One region of the Actinoplanes sp. NPDC048988 genome, then DNA from elsewhere that is predicted to be linked to it. Evidence: riboswitches for the same ligand, from Rfam matches in the RefSeq annotation. Region 1 holds a riboswitch; each other region holds the start of a gene.
The links. A riboswitch is a leader RNA that binds a small molecule or an ion and turns the genes downstream of it on or off. The one in region 1 is predicted to bind cyclic di-AMP.
Positions count from the first base shown of each region.

Region 2: linked by a shared signal. The riboswitch ahead of ACGFJ7_RS43040 (transglycosylase family protein) and the one ahead of ACGFJ7_RS28530 (NlpC/P60 family protein) in region 1 are both predicted to bind cyclic di-AMP.
Region 3: linked by a shared signal. The riboswitch ahead of ACGFJ7_RS24690 (NlpC/P60 family protein) and the one ahead of ACGFJ7_RS28530 (NlpC/P60 family protein) in region 1 are both predicted to bind cyclic di-AMP.
Region 4: linked by a shared signal. The riboswitch ahead of ACGFJ7_RS33125 (NlpC/P60 family protein) and the one ahead of ACGFJ7_RS28530 (NlpC/P60 family protein) in region 1 are both predicted to bind cyclic di-AMP.

Region 1 covers NZ_JBICTW010000010.1:183,733-185,926, reverse strand. Annotated here, with positions in the region: gene ACGFJ7_RS28535 (LamG-like jellyroll fold domain-containing protein) at 1-813, opposite strand, end outside; cyclic di-AMP (ydaO/yuaA leader) riboswitch at 1,222-1,368, shown strand; gene ACGFJ7_RS28530 (NlpC/P60 family protein) at 1,376-2,188, shown strand.
Region 2 covers NZ_JBICTW010000024.1:70,309-72,502, forward strand. Annotated here, with positions in the region: gene ACGFJ7_RS43035 (nuclear transport factor 2 family protein) at 1-314, shown strand, start outside; gene ACGFJ7_RS43040 (transglycosylase family protein) at 360-968, opposite strand; cyclic di-AMP (ydaO/yuaA leader) riboswitch at 973-1,144, opposite strand; gene ACGFJ7_RS43045 (saccharopine dehydrogenase family protein) at 1,256-2,194, shown strand, end outside.
Region 3 covers NZ_JBICTW010000008.1:18,274-20,467, reverse strand. Annotated here, with positions in the region: gene ACGFJ7_RS24690 (NlpC/P60 family protein) at 429-1,220, opposite strand; cyclic di-AMP (ydaO/yuaA leader) riboswitch at 1,260-1,445, opposite strand; gene ACGFJ7_RS24685 (MurT ligase domain-containing protein) at 1,855-2,194, shown strand, end outside.
Region 4 covers NZ_JBICTW010000013.1:257,309-259,502, forward strand. Annotated here, with positions in the region: gene ACGFJ7_RS33125 (NlpC/P60 family protein) at 71-1,066, opposite strand; cyclic di-AMP (ydaO/yuaA leader) riboswitch at 1,082-1,219, opposite strand; gene ACGFJ7_RS33130 (M56 family metallopeptidase) at 1,342-2,194, opposite strand, start outside.

The DNA.
Region 1 (2,194 bases):
GAAACGGTCCATGGCCAGTGACGGCCCGACGGTCGGCACGGTGACGTCGGTGACCGTGGTGGTGTAGTTACGGGTGTCCGGGTCGAAGCCGCGATCGCCGTTCTGCGACAGGCTCATGGTGATCAGGGACTGCGGGAACCGGGGCAGCAGCGCGTTGGTCTCCTGGGACGTGCTCACGGCCGCGCCGTCGCTCGCGGTGGCCGTCCAGGTGTAGGTCTGGCCCCACTTGAGCGCCCCGGCCGGCACGGTCCAACTGCGTGACGACCGGGTGCCGGACTGGGCCACGGCCGTGCCGGCCGCGTTCGTGACGGTGAACGCGTACGTGGTGGCGTTCGGGCCACCGTCGGGATCGTTGCCGGTGACCATCAGCTCCGGCGTCAGGGTGGGCACGGTGGCACCGGTGCCGGGGTACTGGGCGTCGATCTGCGGCGCGACGTTGCCGGCGGCGGCGAGCGCGGCGGCGGCCCCGCGGGCGACGATCTTCGGGCTGGTGGACTTCTCGACCTGCCGTTGCGGCCGGCTGGCGGGCGGCAGAGCGCCGACGCCCTTGCCGGGTTTACGCCCCGCTCCCCCGTCGGCCCGGGTGTCGGCGGCGGAGGCCGGCCCGGCCCGCAGCGGCCCCCCGTCGAGCTGCCGCGGGACGGGTTTGGCGGCCACCGTCGGCGGGGATTGGAAGTACGCCTTCAGCGATCCCAGCATCGAGACGACGGACGGCCCGCGTTCCAGCTCGCCGGCCAGGTGGAGCGGGACCGCCCCACTGATGGTCAGCGACATCGACGCGAACAAGCCCAGAATTCGTCGTCCGGCGGCCATGGCACTCCGTCCCCGATCGTCATGGCCGCGTTCTGCGCGCCGTGCACAGTGGAGCCGCTTGATCGACTGCCCGGCTAGTGTTCGGGCCGGGCCCGTACTGTTCGGAACGATCTCGAACAGGCCGAACGACCAGCGCCGTCGGCCAAAAAATCATGTGCGCTATTTCACCGAGTCGGATAAGCGCACCGTAGTCAGACAGCTACAATCCGTTTCCGAAACTCCGATGGAACCGGCGAAAGGGGGCGGCGCTCAGCATGCCAACTACTGAGGGTCATTCCGCCTTCGTCACGGGAACGGCAGATCGGGGTGTAGCAAGGTGAGGCCGGCCGCACCCATTGGCCGACTCGCGTCGATCCGGCTCACGCCGAGCCCTGCCCGGGCCGATCGCCGCGACCATGAGCGTTCAGAACACCATGAAGGCATCCGGGGCAGGGACGGGGGAACCACCATCGGCTCACGTACGCAGTGGGCCTTGGGGTGAAGCCGCTCCGCGCGGCCGGGCAACCTTCCCGCCCGAACCCGACAGCTAACCTCGCAGGCGTGCCGGAAGGATCTCCCTACCGTGCACGAACAACGTTCGAGCCGGCGCCGCATGGCCGCCGGCACCATCGCCCTGTCGCTGAGCCTGGGCGCCGGGCAACTGGTCGCCGCCTCCAGCGCCACGGCGGCACCGATCTCCACCGCACAGCTCGCGGCCGTGGCCGCGGCGAAGAAACAGGTCTCGATCCGCACCGCGATCAGCGCCCGCACCATCGCCATGGGCCGGTCGACGAGGATCACGGTCTCCTACCGGAACCCCGCCAACGGCGCCGCGGTCAACTCCGGCACGGTGCGGCTCCAGGCGTACCGCAACGGCAAGTGGGTCACCTGGTTCGCGAAGAAGCTCACCAGTAAGGGCACCGTCGCCTTCACCCCCGCGCCGAAGGTCACCGGCTACTTCCGCACCGTCTACAGCGGCAACAGCGCCTTCGCCGCACGCACCGGCGGAAAACTCAAGGTGACCGTCGTCCGCGTCTCCTCGGGCCGGAGCGCGAAGATCCTGGCCGAGGCGAAGAGGCACGTCGGCAAGCTTTACCTGTACGGCGCGGCCGGCCCCAACCGGTTCGACTGCTCCGGCTACACGATGTACGTCTACCGCAAGTCGGTCGGCGTCAAGCTGCCGCACAAGGCCAACTCCCAGCAGCGGTACGGCCGGGCGATCAGCAAGGGCGCCAAGCAGCCCGGTGACCTGCTCATCTCGCGCCGAGGCTCGTACGGCTACCACGCCGCCGTCTACGCCGGAAACGGGTACATGTACGACTCGCCCCACACCGGCGCCCGGATCAGCAAGCGCAAGATCTTCAACGCCAACTACGTGGTCCGCCGCCTGGCCTGACCGCCA
Region 2 (2,194 bases), on a different contig from region 1:
TCGAGCGTGCCAACGCCAAAGACGCCGAAGGCCTCGCCCTGCTGTACGAGGAGGATGCCGTGATGGCGTACCCGCCCGGACGCCAGACCGTCGGCCGCGCCGCCATCCAGCGCATGTGGGAGGAGGCCCTGCCACACATGCCCACCGTCGAGCCCGAGGAGCCGCTGCCCACCCTGCTGAGCGGCGAGCTGGCCCTGACCTCCACACCTCCGCGAGATGGCTCGGGCGCCCGAGCCCAGGTGGTGCGCCGCCAGCCCGACGGCACGTGGCTGCGGGTTCTCGACCAGCCGGAATTCCAGACTCCGCGGTCGTGATCCCGGCGCCGGCGATCAGGCATTCGCCGGCGCCGGGAGCAGCTATTACAGCGCCAGAGGCTGACCCGGGAAGATGCGATGCGGGCTGTTCAAAGCGGCGCGATTCAGGCGGTATAGGGCTCGCCAGCCGCCTTCCACGTTTGCCTTGGCGGCGATTGAAGCAAGGGTGTCGCCGGCGCGCACCACGTAGTAGCGGCCTGTGGATGACGCTGTGGATGGAGCCTTGACGGTGGATTTGCGAGTGACCGTGTTTGTACTGCGATATTGGCGGGTAGAGAAGGCCTTTCGGCCACAAGTCGGCCACGCGCCCAGGCCCTGGGAACGGCGGACCAGCTCGGCGATTTGGATTTGTTCCGCGCGGGATGCCTGGTCGGCGGTGCGAGCGAAACGGTGTCCGCCGTGGGAGCGCCACGTGCTGCGGCTGAATTGCAGGCCGCCGTAGTATCCGTTGCCGGTGTTGATGCCCCAGTTGCCGCCGGATTCGCACTCGGCGATGGCGTCCCAGTTGACGGAACCGCCCTTGGCGAGCGCGACGGCGTGCGCCGGCGCGGCGGCCGGGGGTGAAGCGAGTGCCGGGGCTGCTGGGGCGGCCAGAGTGACAGTTGCGGCGGCCAGGCCCACCATGACGCGGGCAGGTTTGCACATTTGTGCCATGACGAAAGACCCTCCACGCCTGCGAGGTCAGCTGTCGGGTTCGGGCTGAGGTGCCCGGCCGCGCGTGCGCGGCTTCACCCCGAGGCGCGCCAAAGCGCCGAAGAACTCGGGTCCCCCGCTCCATGCCGTAAGTATGTGTTCCGCCGGGCAGCGGCAGGATTCGGCGTTCCGCCCGTACGGACCGGCGGCGACCGCGAAAGGGCACCCGCCGGATTCTTATAGGAATAGGCGAGATCGACGTTATCGTGTCGCGCGCATTTGTGGAGCTTGTTGGAGAATTGGCAACCATGACCGAGCACGACATCGTCGTCTACGGCGCTTCCGGCTTCGTCGGTGCGCTGGTGGCACGGCATCTGGCCGAACATTCCCCCGATGGCCTTCGGATCGCGCTGGCCGGCCGCTCCGAAAGCAAACTCGATGCTGTGAAACGCCGGCTCGGCGTCGAATGGCCGATCCTGGTCGCGGACGCCGGTGACGCCGACGCGGTCGCCCGGCTCGCGCGGGCGACGCGGATTCTCGTCACGACCGTGGGGCCGTACGCGAAATACGGCAAGCCATTGGTGGACGCCTGCGCCCGGGCCGGAACCGACTATCTCGACCTGACCGGTGAGGTTCTTTTCGCACGTCAGAGCATTGACGACAACCACGAGGTGGCCCGTGGCACCGGTGCCCGGATAGTGCATTCGTGCGGGTTCGACTCGATCCCGTCCGACCTCGGGGTGCACGTTCTGAGCGAGGCCGTTCGCCGTGACGGCGCGGGCGAGCTCACCGACACCGCGATGGTGGTGACGAGCCTGCGCGGCGGGGTCAGCGGCGGCACCATCGACTCGCTGCGCCATCAGCTCGACACCGTCAAGAGGGATCCGGCGAAAAGGCGGGTCGCGGCCGGCCCGTACTCGCTGAGCCCGGACCGGGCCGCCGAGCCGGACCTCGGCCGGCAGTCCGACATCGCCACCGTTCGGGGCGAGCGAGTGCATCCGTCGCTGCGGGGGACACTCGCGCCGTTCTTCATGGCGTCCTACAACACGCGGGTCGTCCGGCGCAGCAATGCGCTGCGGGGTTACGCGTACGGGCGCGAGTTCCGCTATCGGGAGTTCATGAGTGTGGGCGCGTCGCCCCTGGTGTCCCCGGTGGTCGCCAACGGCGTCAAGCTGGGCTTCGGTGCCCTCGTCGCGGGTCTGATGCTCCCGCCGACGCGATATGTGATCGACCGGGTGCTACCGAAA
Region 3 (2,194 bases), on a different contig from region 1:
CCGATGGGCGGCACGGAGGCGCTGGACGACACGGGCGAGACAGGCGCGGGGTGGCGGGGCCGAGGCGGGGCGAGGAGGTCGCCACGAGGCCCAGGCGGTGCTGGTGAAGGCGGCGAAGGGGGTCGGTGCCTCATCGCGGGAGTACGGGAGGGCGGCTCAGGTGGGCGGGATTGTCAGGGGCCGGAGGGGAGCGACTTCGGATCCGCCCTGGGTGGAGGGCCGCGGAGCGGCCTGCGTGAGGGAACGCACCGGCCGGAACTGGGGCAGAGGGCGTGAGGGCAGGCCTGGGCCGTCCCTGCGGCGGGGGCTCTTCGTCAGTTCCGTATCTCTGAAGGAAGCGCGGGAGAACCGCCCGGAATGCGCCCGGGAAACGACAGAGGGGCGCGACCGAAACCGGTCGCGCCCCGCTGAGGGACTGTCGTGTGCCGTCAGACGAGGCGGCGCACCACGTAGTTCGTGCTGAACATCTTGCGCTTCGAGACGCGGGCGCCGGTGTGCGGCGAGTCGTACATGTAGCCGTTGCCGGCGTAGATGGCCGCGTGGTAGCCGTAGGAGCCGTTACGGAAGACGATCAGGTCGCCCGCCTTCTTGGCGCCCTTCGAGACCGAGCGGCCGACCGCCTGCTGCGAGTTGGCCTTGTGGGCCAGGTTCTTGCCGGCGGCCTTCTTGTACACGTACTTCGTGAAGCCCGAGCAGTCGAAACGGCTCGGACCGGAGGCGCCGAACTTGTACAGCGCGCCGGTGTGGGCCTGGGCCTCGGCGAGGATCTTGGCGCCGCTGGCGACGACCTTGATCGACTGACGGCCGCCGACCTGCGGGGCGAACGTCGAGGTGCCCAGGTAGACCATGCGGAGCGTGCCGGTGACCTTGGGCTGGGCCCACAGGGCGACCGAGCCGTTCTTGTTCACCTTGCCGGCGGCCCAGTTCTGCCACTTGCCGTTGCGGAGCGCCTGAAGGCGGACCGTTCCGGAGGTGACGGCCTTGCCGTTCGTGGGGTTGATGTAGCGGGCGGTCACCTTGACCTTGGCGCCCCACGCGAGCGTTCGCGTGCTGACGCTGGTGCGGACCATGGGCTTGACCTTCGCCGCGGCCTTCGCGGTGGCGACCTGCGCCACGACGGGGGCGGGGGTTGCGGCGTGCGCGGCCGGCGTGGAGACCAGCTGGCCGGCGCAGAGGCAGAGACCCAGAGACAGCGCGAGTTTGCCGGCACCGGCGGACATGCGGCGGCCACGGCTCGAACTGTGTTCGTGCACGGTAGAGATATCCCTCCGGCACGCCTGCGAGGTTAGCTGTCGGGTTCGGGCGGGAAGGCTTGCCCGGCCGCTGGGAGGCGGCTTCACCCCAAGGTCTCTCCGTGGCCGCCACCGGAGCGGGTGGCGCGGAGGAGACCGCTATTTGGGTCCCCCGTCCCTGCCCCCGTATGCCTTTGTGGTCGTACATGGTGCTCGTGGTCGCGCTGCCTGGCCCGGGGCAGGGCTCGGCGTGAACCGGGCGGCGCAAGCTTCCAGCGGGTTGCTGTCGGCCCAACCTTGGTACCCGAGATTCGGCCCGAGCGGCAGAATCGGTTCAGTAACCGAGAGTAGTTGGCACATGAAGGGCTGTCCGATTTGTGACCAGCCCATAACTTTTGCCAGCACCGCTCGTGATCAGCCAAATACAGTTCGTCGAAGGTTACGGGTGAATCAGAACACATAATTGCTCGTCACCGGCCGGGTGACGGCCACCCGATATTCACTCTTCCGCCGTCGTAATCGTCCCTACCGGGCGAAACCCGCTCCCCCGAACAGCCGGCAGCGTCGACAACTCGACGTGACATCGCGTTCCGGTACCCTCGTCGCCGTGACGGACGGGAAGATGCCCCTGCGCGCCAAGGTCGCGACCTCCGTGTCGAAGACCGCGGCGGCGCTCTCCAGGGCCGCGGGACGCGGCGACGGCTCGGTCATCGGCGGCTGGATCGGTCTGAAGATCGATCCTGAGCTGCTGAGCCACTTGGCGACCGGACGCGCGATCGCGCTCGTCTCCGGTACCAACGGCAAGACCACGACGACCAGGCTGGCGGCGGCCGCGCTCGGCGTCCTGGGGCCGGTCGCCACCAACTCCTTCGGCGCCAACATGCCCACCGGGCACACGTCGGCGCTGGCCAAGGCCGGCCAGACGCCGTTCGCGGTACTGGAGGTCGACGAGCACTATCTCC
Region 4 (2,194 bases), on a different contig from region 1:
TGGCCATCATCAAAAGACGAGGCCGCCGGGACATATGCCCCGACGGCCTCGTTCCGGACGAAATCAGCAATCAGCCTGGCCGCCGGAAGCCCGCGATGGGCATCCGGTCGATCTCCGCCATCCGCACGTGGTCACCCGTGTGCGGAGCGTGGACCATCTTGCCGCCGCCGATGTAGAGGCCGACGTGATGGAGGCTTCCGGGGAAGAAGAAGACCAGGTCACCCGGTTGCAACTCGTCCCGCGACACCGCCTTGCCCTCGTTCCACTGGTCTTTCGTGTAGTGGTCGAGGTGGACACCGACGCTGCCCCAGGCCTCCTGGGTCAGACCGGAGCAGTCGTACGTGTTCGGTCCTGCCGACCCGAAGACGTACGGCTTGCCGATCAGGTCGCACGCGCGCTGAGCCGCACGCCCGCCCTTGTCATTGGTGTACGTGACCGGACAGGCGCCCAACCGCAGGGGCCCGTCCGAGGCGTCCGCCGAGCCGTACGCCTGGATCCGCAGTTTCTGCAGCGCGGTGATCTTGGTTTCGATCGCCTTCTTGCGGGTGGACAGGTCCTTGTCGCGCGCGGCGACGGACTTGGTCACGATATCCAGGTCGGACTTGGTGGCGGTGAGCTTGTCGCGCAGCGCCGCCACGCCCTTGATCTGCTCCTGCTGATGACGAGCCAGCTGATCGAGATAGGTCAGCTTGTCGGTCAGCCCGGTCGGCGAGCCACTGATGATCATGGCATCGAGGGCGTTCGGCGCACCCTGCTTGTACGCGTCGACGGCCAGGCCTTGCACCTGGGCCATCGCCAGGTCGACCTGCACCTGGAGCGGGTTGAGCTGGGCGGCGAGCTTCTTCTGCTGAGCGCGGTTCTTGAGCAGCTGGTTGTGCACGTCGTTGTACTGCTCGATGACCGGCTCGAGGTCGTTCCACTGCTTGTCGATCTGGGCCTCGACCGTGGAGGGCGAGGGTGTGGCGTGCGCGACGGCTGGTCCGGTGACAACGACCCCGACCGTCGCGAGTGCGCAGACGAGTCCACGCAGAACTGCGGCGCGGCCGCGCGCCCCAATCCGTTTCACGTTGGGTGTGACGTCCTTTCTTCCCTCGAGCCGCCGACCGGGTTAGCTGACGGGTTCGGACGGGAAGACGCGTCCGGCCGCGAGGCATCGCGGCTTCACCCCAACCACTCGGGTCCCCGGTTCGCCCACACGACGATTAGGCGGTGGTCCGTCAGATCGGCCGGGTGGACGATGGGGGGCTGCCGAACCGGGGACCACCGTACTCCGGATCATGTGGAGAACTGAAGCCGCCGCGTACGGGAAACTGTTTGCTCCGAAAGGCATACACAGAGTAACTAGAGGGGCCAGTGGTCCAGCGCACGGTCAAGCCAGGGCACCACGAGAATCACGGTGGGTAATACCAGCAGACCAGCGGCGGCGAGCGCGGCGGCCACGTTCAGGCCGACGGACACGGTGTGCGGCTTGGCCAGCCGGGCCAGCCTCCGGCGCCTCGCGTCACCCGTCGGGTCGGCCCGCGCGTCCTCCGCCAGGGGGACGGCGTCGGTCAACCGCTCGAGGGCGGCCCGCAACGGCTCGGCGCCGGCCTTCCGCCGGGCCACGTCGTCCGAGATCATTTCCAGCAGCAGATGTACGGCGTCGAGGGGCGCCCGGCTGCGCAACGGCTGCGGCACGGCGCGGTAGAAGGCGGTGAACGACTCCATCACCACCTCGTGCCGGTGGCGCAGATGGGTCTGCTCGTGGGCGAGGACCGCGTCGACCTGTTCCCGGTCGAGCACCTGGAGCACGCCGTTGCTCAGCACGACCCGCGGCTCGCGGCCGGGCACGCAGTACGCCAGCGGCAGCGCCCCGTCGAGCACGCGCAGGTTGTCGGGGCCCAGCTCGCGATGCTGTTCGGCCCGGTCGAGCAGGTCGACGAGCTCGCGGTGGCGGGCCCGGCGCACCCGCGAGCGCCGGGTGACCCGGACCAGCGAGACGATGAGCCGCAGGATGATGACGCCGGCCACGACCAGGGCGCCGATCAGCGCGGTGGCGGCGACCGGCTTGCCGGAGCCGGCGGCCCGGGTCACCTCGTACGGCGCCGAGAGGACCACGCCGAGGGCGGACAGCACGGCGCTCAGGGTGATCGACTGCCAGAGCAGGACGGCCGCCACCGGGGCCCGGTCGGGCCAGCGCGCGCGGGCCAGCGCA